DNA from 2 places in the Kocuria sp. ICS0012 genome. Region 2 is predicted to be linked to the other one. Evidence: predicted binding sites of a transcription regulator. Region 2 holds the regulator's gene; the other holds the start of a gene.

Region 1 (9,508 bases), on a different contig from region 2:
GTCACTGGGGTATCGCCGTTTCACTATGTTCCACGCCACGACAGCAGAGGCTCCGGGTCACGTGCGGCGCATGACCGTGGCGGCGTCCACGGTGACGTCGTCGAGGGGGGCGGGTGCGGCGTCGTCGGCGGAGGGATCGCGAGGGGTGATGCCCAGAGCGTCCGGGGCGAAGGTGCGCAGGGTCTGGTGGGGGTCGTCCACCGGGGCGCGCAGCAGGGTGGCCGTGGCCCAGCCGTGGGTGAGGAGGTAGTGGTCGCTGTCGGGTTCCTCCGGGCCGGTCTCGGCGCTGTAGGTGACGGCGATGTGCTTCTCGTCCCCGCGGCCGATCTGAGCTTGCACCGCGCCGAAGCCCGCCAACCGCGCGGGTTTGAGTCCCCGGAGGCGTTCGGGGGCGACGTCGGGGACGTTGATGTTGAGGATCCACTCGTCGAACGGACGGGTCTCCCATCGCTCGAGCGCGAACCGGGTGACCAGGTGCGCGGTGTCCCAGTGCTGCGGCGCGCCGGACGTGATGGACACCGCGATGCCGGGGATCCCGTGGGACGCGGCCGTCAGGACCGCCCCCACGGTGCCGGAATGCAATGTGGCCTTGCCCGTGTTCGCGCCCAGGTTGACCCCCGAGAGCACGAGATCGGGCCGCTGGCCGAACGCACCATAGGACGCCAGGAACGCGATCAATGCGGGTGCGGCCTTCACGCCCACGCAGTCCACGTCGCGCGGCATCCCGGGCGGCGCGGCTGCGACGAGCGCGATCCGGCCGTCGATCTCCTCCCCGGACAGGGAGGAACTTGCACCCGAGTACTCCTCGGCGGGTGCGGCCACCTTCACCGTGTGCCCTCGATCCAGTGCGGCGCGCACCAGAACCGCGAGCCCCGGGGACGAGATGCCGTCGTCATTGGTGACCAGGATGTGCATGTGCACCATGGTGACACGCGCCCGTCACGCGGACCAGAGCCCGGTATTCGGGCCAGGCCACCCAGGAGGACCAACCCGGTCACGCTTCACACGGGCCGAACTGCCCGCGACCACGTCCGGTCAGGGTGCACTGGGCGTCAGACCGAACTGCTCGGCGCGTCGAGCCGGAGCCGGGTCGTGGCACCGAATCGGAGAGCCACAGGTCAAGCACCCGGAACGTCAGGACAGCGTGCGCACCGTGATCTCGCGGGCGAACTTCTCGATGGTCGTGCGGTTGCCGGTCCCCAGGCCGCGGCGCGCCACGTTCAGCGCTCCCGCTGATGCACCGAGGGCCACGGCCTCCACGAGATCGAAACCGCGCGCCAGACCCACCGAGATCCCCGCGGTCATCGAGTCCCCCGCCCCTCGGTGGTCCAGCGGTGTGATGGACGGCGCGGAGACCTCCCGCACGGAATCCTTCTCCACGAGCAGCGCGGGGTCCTTGGCGCGTGAGATCACCACGGCGCCCGCACCGCGTTCGAGCAGCATGTGTCCGGCGCTCACCAGGGCCTCCGCGGTGTCCTCCGCGACGAGCTCGAGATCGAGCACCTCTTCGTGGCTGATCTTGAGCACGTCCACGTTCGCCGCCACGGCCGCCAGTGCGGGCTTGCCGCTGAGGTCCGCGACCACGGTGGTCCCGGCATCCCGCGTGTCCCGGATAAGGCGGCCGAAGAACGACGCCGGCACCACGTCCCCGGGTTCGGCCCCGGTGACCGTGAGGACGTCCGAGGCGAGCGCGTCCACGAACGCCGTGCCGTAGAGATCGTCCAGTTCATGGCGGGAGAGCTCCGGGGGCGGCATATGGGCCACGGTCTCCCGGTCCTCGCCGCGCAGGTCGTAGACGTATCCGCCGTTGCCGTACCCGTAGCGCACAGCATTGACCTGCATGCCCAACCCGTCCAGCATGGTGCGGATCAGCGAGCCCAGTTCCCCGCCGAACGGCCCGCTCACGGACACGTCCGCCCCCAGCGACCCGGCCATCCGGGCCACCCACAGCCCCTGCCCGCCGGGGTGCATGTGCACGTCCGATTCGTGGGAACTGCGGTTGCGATGCGCAGCCGGTTCCGTGATTTCCGTGATCAGCAGCGGAGTGGGAACCAGGATGGAGATACGCGGCTTGGGGCCGGGGCGGGTCTCGGTCACGAACGAAAGCTACATGACACGGGCGCTGGTGAACAGCACACCAAGGTGTCACCATGGTGGGATGAACGTCACCGCACCGGTTCGTATCGTGGAAGGTCAGGCCGCCAGTGAGCACACGCTGCGCGCCCTGAGCGCGTACTTCAGCGAGTTGAACAACCGGATCGACGGCGGTTTCGATCCCGAACTCACCGAGGTCACCGGCCCGGAGGACGTCACTCCGCCGCACGGGGATTTCTTCCTCATGACGGATTTGGTCACGGGCTCGGTCATCGCGTGCGGCGCGGTGCGCAAACTCGACGACGACCGCGTGGAACTGCGCCGGATCTGGGTCACCCCGGAACACCGCGGACAGGGCCACGCGCGCACCCTGGTGCGGGCACTCGAGAACAAGGTGCGCGCTTTCGGCGCCACCACGGCCGTGGTCTCCCTCAACGAGGAGATGACCGAGGGGATCGCGATGTTCCGCAAGCGCGGCTACGAGCCCGTGGATTCCTTCCACGACGCCACCACGGCCTCGGTCTTCCTGGCCCGCCAGTTGTAGCCCCACCGATCGCAGGCCAGCAGTCATAAACCCGCAGGGTATGAGCCCGCCGAGCGGTGAACCTCAGTCGCGGGCCTCGCGCGTCTTCTTCCGGTTGGCCTTGTCGATCGCCTCGACCAATTCGTCCTTGGTCATGTCCGAGCGTCCCGTGATGTCCAGTTCCTGGGCGAGTTCGTACAGGTGCTCCTTGCTGGCGTTAGCGTCCACCCCGCCGGCGGTGTCCTCCGAGTTCAGGCCGCCCTTCTCGGCGCTGTCGTCCGAGGGCCCGTTGTGCTCCTTGGGCTCCCAGTGGTCCCCGACCTTCTCGTGGGTGTGCTTGACGGCCGACCACGCGGTGCGCGCCGCCCGGGCGTCGTCGTGGTATTCCTCCTGCGCCGAGTCGTAGGTCTGCGCGAACGTGTCCTGTGCCTTCTCGTCCGAGCGTTGCAGCGTGGACGGGATCTCGTCCTGACGCGCGTGGCCGTTCTTCTTCGCCTTGGGCACGGGGGCCTCCTCAGAGCGTTCGGGTGTCACTGGTGGCTCGATCCTACGCGCCGCCGACGCCGCTGCGACAGGCCCGCCCGCTGCTTGAGTCAGTGCCACTCAGCTTTCGTGCGTCAATGACTAGCACTTCCGCCGACAGCCTGCTACATTAGACGTTGTTGAGTCACAGAGACTCAAGAAACGTGATGGCTCCACGCGGGTAATCGACCGGTTCGCGGGGCACAGCACGTGGGTGCCGCAGAGTGAAGGAGTAATCGTCATGGCTACATTCGACCCGTTCTCCGAGGTCCAGAACTTTGCCAACCAGGTCCTCTCCGGCCGCAACAGCCTGGAGCAGATGCCCATGGACCTCTACCGTCAGGGCGCCAACTATTACCTTGCCGCGGACCTGCCGGGCATCGATCCCACGAGCGTGGACGTGGACGTGGACGGTCAGCTGCTGACCATCCGTGCGCAGCGTCGTCTGCCCTCCGCGGAGAAGGACACCAAGTGGATCGTGCGCGAGCGCCGCAGCCACTCGTTCGTCCGCCAGCTCAACCTGGGCCAGGGCATCGACACGGAGAACATCACCGCCGCGTACGACAACGGCGTGCTGACCGTGACCATCCCCGTGTCCCCCAAGTCCCAGCCGCGCAAGATCCAGGTGGCCACCGGCCAGGAACACCACGACAACGTGGTCCTGGAGCACGACAAGGGCTCGGACGAGGACCGCTCGCAGAACGTGCAGACGGACTCCGAGGGGTCGCAGGACTAACCAGAACCGAACAGGGCCGATCAGGACCGACCCTTCACCGGCACTGACCGGCGAATCCACCCGGTCGGAACAGGCCTGCTCAATCGGGGGCTCACCGCCCCATGACATGACTGTGCCCCGCAGGTCACCCTGCGGGGCACACTCATGTTCACGACGGGGTCAGCGGTTCATCCACCGCACCACGTGGTCGAGGTCCTCGGACGCGCGCGACGTCCAGACCATGAGCGCGTACACGTGCGGTCCGCCCTCACAGACCACCGCGGTGGTGTCCACGTTTGCTCGTACCAGCTCGGCCACGAACTCCATGGTGTCCGGGTAGAGCATGTCCCGGTCACCCTGCAGCACGAATGTGCGGGGCAGTCCGCGCACGTCGCCGAACGCGGGGCTCACCATGGGGTCGGTGACGTCCCGTGTGCCGGCCCACCACCGAGCGGCGGCCCGAGCGCCGTCGGTACCGAGCATGTGGTCCGCGTCCCGGTACGCCTCGATCTGGGGGTTCGTCACCGTGGTGTCCACCCACGGGGCCATGAGGATCAGACCCGCCACGCCGCGATCGTCCGCGTCCCGCAGTCGCATGGCCTGGGCCAGCGCCAGACCACCGCCGGCGGAGTCACCCGATAGGAAGACCCGTGGGCCGAACGACCGCGCGAGGTCCCACACGCCGTCGGCGAGTTCGAGCGCCTCGTCCACCGTGTGATCGGGGGCGAGCCCGTAGCCCGGCACCACCACGGTGACCCCGGTGCGCTGCATCAGGGCGTCGATCCAGCGCCAGTGCACCGTGGTCATGGGGTTCACGTACGCGCCGCCGTGCCAGTGCACGACCACCGGGGCGTCCGCCCGGGTGATGGCCGCCTTGGGCCGCGCGACGATGACCGGGTACCCGGCCACCATGACCTTCTCGAAGCTCGCGCGCTTGTGCATCGCCTTGTGCGGTGCCGCTTCCTCGCCGCGCACGGCCAGGGACTCGAGCAGCTTCTCCTCGGAATCCAGCACATCCGGGAGCACCCGCAACGCCTGGTTCGTGGCGCGCAGCACCGGGTCCGCGGCGCGCACGATCACGTCCGCGGCCGGCTTGGCGGCCCGGTCCTCGGCGATGCACGTGCTCGTGGAAGCCGCCGCATGCCGACCGCGACGCCGCTGGGTCCCCGCGGTCCCGGGCGTTGCGGTGTCTTCGCGGGAGCCCCCATTCTCGGCAGCGCCCGCGGGCTCACCGCGGCGCTGGGCGTCATCGGCCACGGCACCGAGAGGGGCCCCGGTGGCATGGTGCTGCCCAGCCGAGCGACGCTCGGATCCCCGGTGGTAGGTGGCACGGTGATCGGCCGCGGTGCGGTGGTTCCCGGCATGACCGTGGGTCCGCTCGCCGGCCCCGGCACGGTGACCGTGCGACGTCGTCCGACCGGAAACACCGGCCGCACCGGCCGCACCCGCGGTGGCCACGGCGGCGGTCGCGGCGTGCTGCCCGTGACCGGACTTTCCCCGGCGCTTCCCGGACACCGCGCGATGGCGACCGGTGACGGGGGCGGACCCGGCGGCGTCGCCCTCGGAGACCGTGCCGGACTGCCCGGCACCCTGCACGGCGAGGGACTCACCTTCGACGTCCACGTGCGGGAGGATCTTGTCCAGCCAGCGCGGGAGCCACCAGGCCTTCTCGCCCAGCAAACGCATGACCGCGGGGATCAGGAGCATGCGCACCACGAACGCGTCCAGGAGAACGCCGATCGCGAGTGCGAAGCCGATGGGCCGGATCATGGCCATGTCCGCGAAGATGAAGCCCGCGAACACGGAGATCATGATGATCGCCGCGGCGGTGACCACGGAGCGGCCCGCCTTGAAGCCGTAGACCACGGCCTGGCGCGCGGGGTGCCCGTGGGCGTAGGCCTCGCGCATCCCGGAGACCAGGAACAACTGGTAGTCCATGGCCAGGCCGAACAGGATGCCGATCATCAGCGTGGGCAGGAAGCTGAGGATGGGCCCGGGATCGTGCACGCCGAACACGGCGCCACCCCAACCCCACTGGTACACGGCCACCACGGCACCGAAGGCCGCGAGCACGGAGAGCAGGAAGCCCAGCGTGGCGATCACCGGGACCAGGATGGAGCGGAAGACCATGAGCAGCAACAACAGCGAGATGATCAGCACGACGCCCAGGTAGAGGGGCAGTTTCTCGCCCAGCAAATGGGAGACGTCGATGTTCGCCGCGGTGGTGCCGGCCACGCCCACGTGGACGTCCTCATTGGCCTGGAGGTCGCCGTTGAGGTCCCGGATGTTGTTGACGAGTTCCTCGGTCGCGGCGTCCGCGGGTCCCGAGGAGGGGATCACCTGGATCACGCCGGTGGTGTTGTCGTCCGTGGTCACACCGGGGAGCACGTTGGCCACGTCGTCCTGCTGCGTCAAGCGGTCCGCCACCGTGTTCATCTTGTCGGTGGCCTCGGCGTCGTTGAGACCCCCGGGGAGGTCCACGACCACGGCGAGGGGTCCGTTCTCACCCGCACCGAAGTCGTCCGCGATGCGCTGGTAGGCCTGGTACTGGGTGCTGTCCTGGGGTTCGGTGGACGCGTCCGGCAGGCCCAGGCGCATGGTCTGGGCCGGCAGCGCGAGCACGATGAGCACGGCCGCGCACGCCAGGGTGGTGATCCAGGGATGGCGCAGGTGCAGGGGGACGTCGTGCTCGTCGATGTTCTCCTCGCGGGGCGCGGCGTCCCGCACCTTCCTGGGCAGCACACGCCGCCCGGCGAGGGAGAGCAGAGCAGGGGTGAGTGTGAGGGTCAACAGCAGGGCGACCGCCACGGCCACACCGGCCACGGTGCCCATGAGTCCCAGGAACGGGATCGCCGTGACGTTCAGAGCCACTAGGGCCACGATCACGGTCAGCGCCGCGAAGAACACGGCGGTTCCGGAGGTGCCCACGGCCATCCCGATGGATTCCCGCACGGGCATACCTCGTCGCAACTGCTGCCGGTGCCGGTTGAGCACGAACAGGGAGTAGTCGATGCCCACGGCCAGGCCCAGCATGACGCCGAGCATGGGCGTCACGGACATCATGTCGATCACGCCGGAGAACGCGAGGGTGGCACTCGTGGCGATGGCCACGCCCAGCAGCGCGGTCAGCACGGGCAGCGCCGCGGGGACCACGGCGCGCAACATGATCAGCAGCACCAGGGCCGCGATGATCACGCCCACGATCTCCGCCGGACCCACCAGGGAAGAGATGTCCTGCGCGAGCTCCTGGGAGAACTCGGCGTCCACGCCGTCCACGGGGTGGTCCTTGATGGCGTCCATCACTGCGCTCTTGGTGTCCGATTCCACGGAGGTCTGGTCCACCGAGAAGCTCACCACGCTGATCGCGGAGTTGCCGTCCCGGGAGACCACGCGGTAGTCACCCATGCGTTCCATGGCCCGTTCACCCTCTTCGAGCTGGGCCTTCTGCTGGGCGATCTGCTGCGGGTCGATCCCGCGTTGCTGCAGGATGCGCTGTTCGCTCACGCCCGGCGGCAGGTTCTGGCGCAGCTGTGCGAGTGTTTGCTCGCCCTGCTCGAGCTGCTGGCGGCCGTCCCGCAACTGCTGCCGACCGTCGTCCAGCTGCTGCTGCGTCTGGAACGGGTTGCTCGTGGAGGCCACCTGGTCCACGTCCTCGGTGGCCTTCAGAGCCTCGGCGATGCCGTCCTTCTGAGCCTGCGTGAACTCGGAGCCGTCCTCCGTGAAGAACACGACGCGCCCGGTACCCTGGTTCGCCTCCGGGAGTTCGTCCTTGAGCCGATCCGCGAGGTTCTGGGTCTCGGTGCCCGGGATCGTGATGGCGTTGCTCAGGTTCACACCCGACATGGCGACCCCGCCCACGGCCAACGCAAGCACCGCGAGCCATACCAAGATCACCGCCCACGCGTGGGAGGCTGCGCTCTTGCCCAGCCTGTACAGAAGTCGTGCCACGGGATTCTCCTACTGAATCGGAAGTTCTCTGGTGGGTGCGTCGCGCGGGGCGGCGGCTGATCGGTCCATGGGTGCTGTGCGGTTGTCGACGACGCCGCGGCGCCGGTCTGCGGTCTCGGGCCCCGGCATCGGGGGCTCGCCGGTGGTGCTGGTCAGGGTTTCGGATCGGTGCGCGGCATCAGGAATCGAAGCCCCGCCCCAGGACGCCGAGTGCGGTGGCCAACAGTTCGTCCCAGATCCGGCGACCCCGCTCGTCCAGCTCGCCCCCGGTGCGCGCAACCCATTCGTCGAGACACTCGGCGAACGAGTTGATGAGCGTGGTGGCCACCAAGTGCGTCTCGAAGGACGAGTGCTGCGGCAGCCGTTCGCGCAGCACCTCGTTCAAGCGGTCCACGGCGGTGCGGGTCACCCTGAATCCCCACAGCGAGGCCGCGGGGGTGTCCTGCAGGTCCACGGAGAACACCGGTTGGAGTTCCTCGATCAGGGTGTGGGTGCGCAGCGATCTGATCAACTGCCGGTAGACGTCCCCCAGGGAAACGTCCGACGACGCCGCTGTCGTACCCTTCGGCGTCGTCGGCTCCGGGAGATCCCGCAGCACCCCGTCGATCAGCCCTGCCACGAGTTCCGAGAGGTACTCGAACACCGCGTCCTGGGCCGAGGGGAAGTGGTTGAAGATGGTCCGGCGGGAGACCCCCGCCCGCGCGGCCAACTCGTTGACGGTCACGCGGTCGATGCCCAGCTCGGTGGCCAGTTCACCCGCGGCCGCGATGATGGCCCGCCGATTGCGCAGCCGAATGGCTTCGCGCTTGTCCTTGGGCTCCCCCGATCGGGGCTCACCCGAACGGTCGTCGGCGCATCCGGACAGCAACGTGGTCAACACGTGATCCATCGTACGGCAGTAATTGCACTGTGTGCATCTTCTGGTGAGGAGGCTCTCATCACCTCCCCGCCAAGTCTGCGTACGTCAGTCCTCGAGGGATCGATGGTGGGGGCGTCGGTCCCTGGAACGCCGGTTGTCGGAGCGTCCTGCGAGGTATCCCGCCCGCACGTGATCCGGGAGCATGCCACCACCGGTGAGCCAGGCCAGATGGGTGGCCCCGTCGGGGATCTTCATCGGGTTCTCCCCCGCTCCCTCGTGGGCGACGCGCCGCAGGGCGTCCAGGGCCGCGGCGGCCGAGGGCTCCACCACCATGCCCTCCGCGCCATGCAGGCTCCTGACCTGGGACAACATCGCGTCATCCGTGCACGTGACGTAACCGGCGAGCAACCCTTCCACGGCTCGACCCACGAATCCCGAGGCCCGCCCCACCGCGAGCCCGTCCGCCACCGTGCGGGTGTCCAACCCCAGTTCCGTCACAGAGATCCCGTCATGACGACCCGTGTACACACCCAGGAGCATGCAGGGTGCGCGGGTGGGTTCCACGAACACACAGTGCACTGCATCCCCGAATTCCCGTTTCAATCCGTACGCCACGCCGCCCGGGGCTCCCCCGATGCCACATGGGAGGTACACGTACAGGGGATGCTCAGCGTCCGCAGCGACACCCAGGTCATGTAATTGCCGGGCCACCCGCGCTCCCGCCACGGCGTACCCCGCGAACAGGCTCAGCGAGTGTTCGTCGTCCACGAAGTGCACCGACTCGTCCGCCTCGGCGGCCACACGCCCCGCCGCGACGGCTTCCGTGTAGTCAGTGCTGTGTTCCACG
Region 2 (9,508 bases):
CGTTCATGCGCACCAACGTACGCAGCGTGGCCGTGCGGGACCAAACGGTGTCCCGGTACGCGAACGCGGGGTGCGCGTCCAATGACGTGCACCCCGCGTTCGGGAGGGGGCCCGGTTCAGCGGGCCATCGGTGTCACTGGTCGTTGCGGTGCTTCGGCGTGGTCTGTTCCCACGGGGCCTCGCCCTCGGGGGTGCCGTCCGCGATGTCGTCGGCGGCCGAGGAGACCCACGCCGACTTGTACGTGAAGTCGGTCTCGTCCCCGTTCTCGTCCGTCTGGCGGTACCACTCGGTGATTGCCGGATCGTGGGAGTCGAAAGTGTTGCCCGCGGCGCGATGACCCTCGGCGTGCTCCACCTGCAGGGCGAAGTTGTCGCCGTGCTCGGCGAGACCCGCGGACACGGCCTTCTCCACGGCGGACACCGCGAAGCGGGTGCGCAGGGTGGCCGGGTCGTTGCGCAGGTCCCGGTAGAGGGCGACCATCATCACGGCCACGATGACCGCGAACGGCAGCGCGGAGACGATCACGAGGTTCTGCATGCCAGCCAGGGCGTCGTCGCCACCCACGAGGAGCATCACGATCGCGATGCCCGCGAGGCACGCACCCCAGAAGATCACGATCCACTTGCTGGGGCTGGGCCGCCCGCGCTGGGTCATGGTGCCCATGACCACGGACGCGGAGTCCGCGCTGGTCACGAAGAAGATGCCGATGACGACCATGGCCAGCACCGAGGTGACGGCCGTGAGCGGGAGCTGGTCGAAGAGTCCGAAGAGCATAGACTCGGCGCCGTTTTCCACGGAGAGGTCCGCCCCGTTCTTCGCGAAGAACATGGCGGAGCCGCCGAAGACGATGAACCACAGGATGCACACGGAGGCCGGGACCACGAGGACCACGGTCACGAACTGGCGGATGGAACGCCCGCGCGAGATCTTGGCGATGAACATGCCCACGAACGGGGACCAGGACAGCCACCACGCCCAGTAGTACACGGTCCAGGTGTTGGAGAACTCGGCGCTGTCAGGACCCCACGCGGCCGACTGTCCGGTCATGAAGAGGTACTCGGAGATATAGGTGGAGAACGTGGAGGGGATCAGCGTGAGCAGGAAGACGGTGGGGCCCACGAAGAACACGAACAGCGCGAGCACGAAGGCCAGCGTCAGGTTGATGTTCGAGAGGTAACGGATACCCCGGGAGACGCCGGACACGGCCGAGATGACGAAGCACACGGACAGCGCGGCGATGATCCCGATCAGGGCGTTGTTGCCCAGCGGGCCGATCCCGCCCAAGATCGTGATGCCCGAACCGATCTGCATGGCGCCCACGCCGAGCGAGGCGGCGGTGCCGAAGAGGGTTGCGAAGATCGCGAAGACGTCGATGAGCTTGCCCAGGGGCCCGTCCACGCGCTTGTGGCCGAGCAACGAAGTGAACACCCGCGAGATCAGGGGTGCGCGCCCGCGGCGGTAGGCGCCGTAGGCCACGGAGACACCGACGACGGCGTAGATCGCCCACGGGTTCAGGGCCCAGTGGAACGCGGACTGCACCAGGGAGTAGACCACCATGGAGTCCTGGCCTGGCTCGGCGACGTGCGAGAAGCCGGGGATGCCGCCCTCGAAGTAGGACATGGGCTCGAACGCCCCGTAGAACATCAGGCCGATGCCCATGCCCGCGGCGAAGAGCATCGCGAGCCACGAGAAGAACGAGTACTCGGGTTCCTCGTCGTCACGGCCGAGCTTGATCCGCCCGGTGCGCGTAAAACCGATGAACAGCATGAACAGCACCGCCGCGGTGGACAACAGGATGAAGAACCACCCCGTGTTGGCCGTGACCCACGCGAGCGCGGTGCTCGACACGCTCGTGAGGCTGTCGGTGTCCAGGATGCCCCACAGGATGAAGCCCACGATCAGCAGGGCGGTGACGATGAAGACGGCCTTGTCGGTGCCGAAGCGCACCTTGCGGTCCTCCACGCCCACACCGGGGACGAGCGCGGGGTGGATGCCGTGCGGGTAGGTGAGCTCGTCGATGATCTGACGGGACCTGCTGCGCGCGGTCGATCCCTGGGTGGCGTGGTCGTGGGGCGGGGTGGTCGATGGTTCTCGGTCCGTGGAATGCGGTGGCGTGCTCAAGACAGTTCTCCTGACTGCGGCGGTGGGTGATCGGTGAGCTCGTGTGGTGCGGTGGCGCTCCTGGAGGGGTCGGGGTCAGTGCGGGCCCGGCACGTTTCGCCCTGGGCGTACAAACTCATCAGTGTAACGCGGCTAAGTGTCCACCCCCGAATTGCTGTGGAATTCCCGGCAGCTCGGGCGAGACGCGGTGTGCAGATACTTGAGCCGTTGCGACTCAACTTAGGTTGACAGGGGTAGCTCAAGGTGTAAACTTGAGTCTCGAAAGCTCAAGTCTTAAAGGTTCACGGACCGGCCGCGTCGGCGCCCCTCCGGACCGCATCGGAACAACGAAGGGATAGAACATGTCTCGTGCAGTAGGAATCGACCTCGGTACCACTAACTCCGTGGTATCCGTACTGGAAGGCGGCGAGCCCGTCGTCATTGCGAACGCCGAGGGCAACCGCACCACCCCGTCCGTTGTCGCCTTCTCCAAGGACGGCGAGACCCTCGTGGGCGACGTGGCCAAGCGCCAGGCCGTGACCAACGTGGACCGCACCGTGGCCTCCGTGAAGCGCCACATGGGCACGGACTGGACCACCGAGATCGACGGCAAGAAGTACACCCCGCAGGAGATCTCCGCCCGTACGCTCATGAAGCTCAAGGCGGACGCCGAGTCCTACCTGGGCGACACGGTCACGGACGCCGTGATCACTGTTCCCGCGTACTTCAACGACGCCGAGCGCCAGGCCACCAAGGAGGCCGGTGAGATCGCCGGCATGAACGTGCTGCGCATCGTCAACGAGCCCACCGCCGCGGCCCTGGCATACGGTCTGGAGAAGGGCAAGGAGGACGAGCTCATCCTGGTCTTCGACCTCGGTGGCGGCACGTTCGACGTCTCCCTGCTGGAGGTCGGCAAGGACGAGGACGACTTCTCCACCATCCAGGTCCGCGCCACCGCCGGTGACAACCGCCTCGGTGGCGACGACTGGGACCAGCGCATCGTGGACTGGCTGCTGGAGCAGGTGAAGTCCAAGACCGGTGCGGACCTGTCCAAGGACAAGATCGCCCTGCAGCGCTTGAAGGAGGCGGCCGAGCAGGCCAAGAAGGAACTGTCCTCCGCGACGTCCACGACCATCTCCCTGCAGTACCTGTCCGTGACCCCCGAGGGCCCCGTGCACCTGGACGAGAAGCTCTCCCGTGCCAAGTTCGAGGACCTCACCAAGGACCTGCTGGCCCGCACCGAGAAGCCGTTCAAGGACGTCATCTCCGAGGCCGGGATCAATGTCTCCGACATCGACCACGTGGTGCTCGTGGGTGGTTCCACCCGTATGCCCGCCGTGGTCGAGAAGGTCACCGAGCTCGCGGGTAAGGCCCCCAACAAGGGCGTGAACCCGGACGAGGTCGTGGCCATCGGCGCCGCGATCCAGGCCGGTGTGCTCAAGGGCGACCGCAAGGACGTGCTGCTGATCGACGTGACCCCGCTGTCGCTGGGCATCGAGACCAAGGGCGGCGTGATGACCAAGCTCATCGAGCGCAACACGGCCATCCCCACCAAGCGGTCCGAGACCTTCACCACCGCGGAGGACAACCAGCCGTCCGTGTCCATCCAGGTCTTCCAGGGCGAGCGCGAGTTCACCCGGGACAACAAGAACCTGGGCACGTTCGAGCTCACGGGCATCGCCCCGGCCCCGCGCGGCATGCCGCAGATCGAGGTCACGTTCGACATCGACGCGAATGGCATCGTGCACGTGTCCGCGAAGGACAAGGGCACGGGCAAGGAACAGTCCATGACCATCACGGGCGGTACCTCGCTGTCCAAGGAGGACATCGACCGCATGGTCAAGGACGCCGAGGCAAACGCCGACGCGGACAAGCAGCGCCGTGAAGCCGCCGACCGTCGCAACAACGCGGAACAGCAGGCGTACTCCGTGGAGAAGCTGCTCAATGACGACGAGGGCAAGATCCCCGAGGACGTCAAGACCGAGGTCCAGGCCGACGTCGACGCCGTGAAGTCCGCCCTCGAGGGCGACGACGACGACGCCGTGAAGACCGCGTTCGAGAAGTTGCAGGCCTCCCAGACCAAGATCGGTGAGGCGCTGTACGCCCAGGCCCAGAGCGAGAGTGCCGCCGGTGCCCAGCCGGGTGCCGAGGGTGCTCAGGGTGCGCAGGCCAAGGACGACGACGACATCGTCGACGCCGAGGTCGTGGACGACGAAGACGGTAAGAACGGGAGGAAGTGAGCATGAGCGATTCCGAGAACACCAAGGGTCACGGCGAGTCCGTGCCGGAGGACCCGGATCATTCAGCTCAGGACTCCACCGGCACCGAGCGTTCCGAGGGCGGTGAGGGGCTGACCGTGGACGACATCCTGGACACCCCTCAGTCCCAGGACGCCCAGGCCGGGGACACGCAGGCCGCGGACGCGGCGTCGTCGCAGGACGACGCCGCCCCGGCGGGCGAGTCCGCCGCGCAGAAGCTCGCGGACGAGCGCCTCGAGGACCTGCGTCGGCTGCAGGCGGAGTTCGTGAACTTCAAGAACCGCACCGCGCGGGAGAAGGATCAGCTGCGGGACTTCGTCTCCGGCGAGATGATCACCGCGCTGCTGCCGGTCCTGGACGACGTCGACGCCGCTCGCAAGGCCGGGGACCTCGAGGACGGCCCGTTCGCCGCGATCGCGACCAAGCTCGAGGACGCCCTGGGCAAGAAGGGTCTCACCCGGATCGGGGAGGTGGGGGAGGTCTTCGACCCCACCGTCCACGAGGCCGTGCTGCAGCAACCCACCGACGAGGTGGAACCGGACCACGTGTCCATGGTGCTGCGCTCGGGCTTCCGTGTGGGCGCTCGAGTGGTCCGGGCGGCCCAGGTGGCCGTGGCCACGAAGCCGTAACGCAAGAAATTCCTCGGGGCGGGTCCGCATGACGGGACCCGCCCCGAGTCACACAGGGAAGTACCAGGAGGAAGGAGGCGTCATGGCCAGTCAGGACTGGATCGACAAAGATTTCTACACTGTCCTGGGCGTCTCCAAGGACGCATCCCAGGCGGACATCAAGAAGGCTTACCGCAAGCTGGCCCGCAAGTACCACCCGGACCAGAACCCGGGGGATGCGGCCGCGGAGAAGAAGTTCAAGGACATCACCGAGGCCAATTCGGTGCTGTCGGACCCCGAGGAACGCAAACAGTACGACGCGATCCGGGCCATGGGTTCCGGGGCGCGGTTCACCGCCGGTGGCCCCGGTGGCGCGAGCAACGCTGGCGGCGCCGGGTTCGAGGACCTCTTCGGGGGTCTGTTCAACGGCGGCGGTGGCCGCAGGAGCTACTCCACCTCCGGGGGTGGCGGGTTCGAGGACCTGTTCGCGCAGTTCGGCGGCCAGGGCGGCAATTCGCGGTTCGGCGGGGGCTTCAGTGGCGGCCAGGGCGGATTCGGCGGGGGTCAGGGCGGATTCGGTGGCTACCAGGCACCGCCCGCCAAGGGTGAGGACATCCACACCACGACCACGATCCCGCTGCGTTCCGCGTACAACGGCACCACGGTGAAACTGCGCCGGGGCAACGGCCAGTCCACCACGGTGCGCGTGCCCAAGGGCGTCAAGGATGGGCAGCGATTGAAGATCGCGGGCAAGGGACACTCGGGGCCCGGTGGCCACGGGGACCTGTTCGTGACCGTCAAGGTCAAGGAGCACCCGTTCTTCACCCGCGAGGGCCAGGACGTGCACGTGGACATCCCGGTGACCGCTGCGGAGGCCGGACTCGGGACCACCGTGCAGGTGCCCACGCTGGACGAGGGCCACGTGACCGTGCGGGTCCCCGCGGGGACGTCGTCCGGGCACCGGATGCGTGTCAAGGGCAAGGGCTTCACGTCCGGGTCCACCACGGGCAACATGATCGTGACGGTGCAGATCCAGTTCCCGGCAGACCTGGACGATGCCGCACGGGAAGCACTGCAGGAGTTCGCGCGGGCCACCGAGGACTTCGACCCCCGCGCGAACCTGAGCGAGGAGGCGGCGCTCTGACATGGCCATCGACTTCACCCAGCCAGTGTTCGTGATCTCGGTGGCCGCGGAGCTCGCGGACATGCACCCCCAGACTCTGCGCCAGTACGACCGCATGGGTCTCGTGACCCCGTCCCGGGCCTCCGGGCGGGCCCGCCGGTACTCCCAGCTGGACGTGCAGAAACTGCGTCAGATCCAGGAGCTCTCCCAGGAGGGCGTGTCCCTCGAAGGGATCAAGCGCATCATCCAGCTCGAGAACCAGGTGCAGGCGCTGCAGACCCGGGTCACGGAACTGTCCGAGGAACTCGAACGGGAGCGCCGGGCGCGGCAGGAGCGGGACATGATTTTCACCGCCGGTTCCGCCGGGGATGTGGTGCGCATGGCCCGTGGCACCCGGCGCTCACCCCGCAAGGTGTCCCAGGCTCTCATGCTCTACCGCCCGGCCAAGCCCGAGGCTGCGGCCACCGGCCGGGATGCCATACTGGGCCGGGATACGGCCCCGGGCCGGGACGCGGCGTCCGCGCGGCGGGATGCGACGTCGTCGTCGACCACGAAGCTGCGCGGCTCGCAGAAGTAGACGACCCGCGAACGGCGAGATCCCCGCGGCTCCTCTCGGGAAGGGCCGCAGGGATCTCGTCATCCGGGGTACCGGGAAGGACTACTCCTGGATCGTGTTGCCGTCGAAGAAGTCGTCCGTGGTGGCGTTGGGGTGCTTGGCCAGCGGGGTCACCTTGACGTTCATGTACGCGAACATGGGGAACCCGGACAGGACGGTCTGCAGCTCGTCGTTGTCCTCGACGTCGTAGATCGAGTAGTTGGCGTATTCGCCCACCACGCGCCAGATGCCCTTCAAGACACCCGTGCGCTGGAGTTCACCGGAGTAGGCCTTCTCGCGGTGCTGGTAATCAGCCTTGGTCTCGTCGGTCATCGATTCCGGGAAGACCACGTCCATGCGGGCCAGGAACAACATGCGGGGCTACTTTCTCTGGGGGTCCGTGGAGGGTGCGTCGGGTTCCACCCTAGGCGCTGCCGCGCGCTCGCCGGGGTGTACGACGTCGTGCGAATCGGTAAACTCGCCCGTCTCGTAGTCGTAGGCCACGGGGTTGCCGTCCTCGTCCGTGCGCCGGTACCACTCGGTGACCTCCGGGGCGCTCGAGTCGAAGTCCGCGCCCGCCGCCCACTTGCTGTCCGGGGCGCGCTCCACCGAGAACGTGAAGTCGTCCCCGTACTCGTCGATGCCGTGGCGCACGGACTTGTCCACGGCCCAGCGCGAGTACTGCTCGCGGATGACCATGGGGTCCCGGCGCAGGTCCTTGTGGAAGGCCACGGCCATGACGAACATGATCAGCGTGAACGGCAGGGCCGTGACGGTGATCAGGTTCTGCAGACCCGTGAGCGCGTTCTGTCCGCCGATCAACAACATCACCACGGCGATCCCGGCCATGCACAGTCCCCAGAACACGGTGATCCGCCGCTTGGGGTTTGGGTTGCCCCGCTGGGACATCTGGGACGTCACCACGGAGGCGGAGTCCGCGGTGGTGATGAAGAAGATGGCCAGCATGAGCACCACGATTCCCGCCATGATGCCGGCCGCGGGCATGCCGTCCAGGACGGTGAAGAAGATCTCTTCCGGGGCCGGCAGGGTCTGCGCGGTGCCGTCCGGGGCGATCGCGTGGTCCTGCATCTGCTGGTGGATGGCGGTCCCGCCGAGCACCGTGAAGGCCATCACCACGATGGACGAGGGGATGAACAGCACCCCCAGGATGAACTGACGGATGGTGCGGCCCCGGGAGATCTTGGCCACGAAGACCCCCACGAAGGGTGCCCAGGAGACCCACCAGGCCCAGTAGAACGTGGTCCACGAGGACAGGAACGCCTGCATCTCGGGGCCGTCCGACATGGACGCGGACAGCATGGTGGGCAGCTCGGCGAAGTACGTGACGATCACGGAGGGCACGAAGTTGAGCAGGAACGCGGTGGGTCCCAGGACGAAGAAGAACAGTGCCAGACCCACGGCGAGGACCATGTTGATGTTGGACAACCATCGGATCCCGCGGGCCACGCCCGAGACCGCCGAGGCGATGAACCCCGCGGTGAGCACCGCGATGATGACGACCGCCGCGGCGTTGCCCGAGGGGCCCAGACCCGTGAAGATCTCCACACCGCGCCCGATCTGCAGGGCACCGATGCCCAGGGACGCCGCGGTGCCGAACAGGGTGGCCAGGATCGCCAGGATGTCGATGATCCGGCCGGCCAGGTTGTCGGTGTTGCCGTTGTGGAAGAACGGTGCGAACACGGAACTCATGAGTGGAACGCGTCCGCGCCGGTAGGACGTGTAGGCCACCGCCACGCCCACGAGACCGTAGATGGCCCACGCGTTGAGCCCCCAGTGCAGCGCGGCCTGCGCGGAGGCCTTCTTCATGGCGTCCACCGTGCCGGGGTCTGCGGAACCCGGGCGCGGGGACAGGAAGTAGGTCATGGGCTCGAAAGGGCCGAAGAAGATGATCCCGATCCCGATCCCCGCCGCGAACAGCATGGCCGCCCACGACGCCGTGGAGTACTCGGGCCGGTCCCCGTCCAGGCCCAGCGGGATCCGCCCGTAGCGGGACACCGCGATGTACAGCAGGTAGAGCAGCAGCCCGATCGCCAGGACGTTGAACGCCCACCCCATGTTGAGCATCGTCCAGTTCAGCGCCGCACCGGACACGGCCGTGAGTGACGCGGTGTCCACGACACCCCACCCGATGAACGCGACGATCAACCCGCCGGCCACGCCCACCACGATCTTGTCGATTCCGTAGCGCACCTTCTGGTCCTCCACGGACACGCCAGGCACCACGGCCGGGTGGATGTTGTGGGGGTAGTTGATCTCGTCGAGGAACGAGCGCGTGGCGTCCTTGCGGTTCGCCGGTTTGCGGGCGCCCCCGCGCGGCGAGGGCTCGGGCTCCGCGTCCGACGGGTGGGACGGTCGTGTACTGGAGGACACCGGGACTCCTGCGGGTCGGTCGGTCAGGGACCTTCCCACAATAGGCCCCCGGACCGGTTCGTCCCCGGGTCCGGCTAACGACGACGGTAGGTCAGGTCCCGCGGGATCCGCCCGGCTTCCGTGGCTTTGCGTTCGAAACTCGTGAGGATCCGGCCCTCCCAGCGCGGGGCCCACCCGGCGTCCGGGTGCTCGTCGTCCGTGAGCGGACCCGGATGCACGTTCTCGAAGTCCGCGTCCGCGCCGTTCAAGACCTCGCGCATCACCACCGCGTACTCCTGCCAGTCTGTGGCCAACCGCCACAGTCCACCCGGTTCCAGGACGCGGGCGGCCAGTTCGGCGAAACCGGGGGAGACCAGGCGCCGCTTGTGGTGGCGGGTCTTGTGCCACGGGTCCGGGAAGAAGACCCACAGTTCGTGCACGGAACCGGGTTCC

What was found. The regulator HspR, encoded in region 2, represses chaperone genes until heat shock. The targets are predictions, from matches to a motif close to AAGTTGAGTCNNNNNGACTCAACTT.
Region 1: A5728_RS11095 (Hsp20/alpha crystallin family protein) is a predicted target of HspR. The motif match lies at 3,203-3,227, and genes of this name have one in related genera.

Annotation. Positions count from the first base shown of each region.
Region 1 is NZ_LZMM01000069.1:37,300-46,807, forward strand. It holds gene surE (5'/3'-nucleotidase SurE) at 58-915, opposite strand; gene A5728_RS11080 (1-phosphofructokinase family hexose kinase) at 1,135-2,097, opposite strand; gene A5728_RS11085 (GNAT family N-acetyltransferase) at 2,159-2,638, shown strand; gene A5728_RS11090 (ChaB family protein) at 2,702-3,121, opposite strand; gene A5728_RS11095 (Hsp20/alpha crystallin family protein) at 3,381-3,875, shown strand; gene A5728_RS11100 (MMPL family transporter) at 4,035-7,802, opposite strand; gene A5728_RS11105 (TetR/AcrR family transcriptional regulator) at 7,981-8,682, opposite strand; gene A5728_RS11110 (D-serine ammonia-lyase) at 8,767-9,508, opposite strand, start outside.
Region 2 is NZ_LZMM01000043.1:6,527-16,034, forward strand. It holds gene A5728_RS06835 (BCCT family transporter) at 134-2,122, opposite strand; gene dnaK (molecular chaperone DnaK) at 2,464-4,341, shown strand; gene A5728_RS06845 (nucleotide exchange factor GrpE) at 4,338-4,988, shown strand; gene A5728_RS06850 (DnaJ C-terminal domain-containing protein) at 5,071-6,111, shown strand; gene A5728_RS14775 (heat shock protein transcriptional repressor HspR) at 6,113-6,667, shown strand; gene catC (muconolactone Delta-isomerase) at 6,749-7,060, opposite strand; gene A5728_RS06865 (BCCT family transporter) at 7,067-9,076, opposite strand; gene trmB (tRNA (guanosine(46)-N7)-methyltransferase TrmB) at 9,151-9,508, opposite strand, start outside.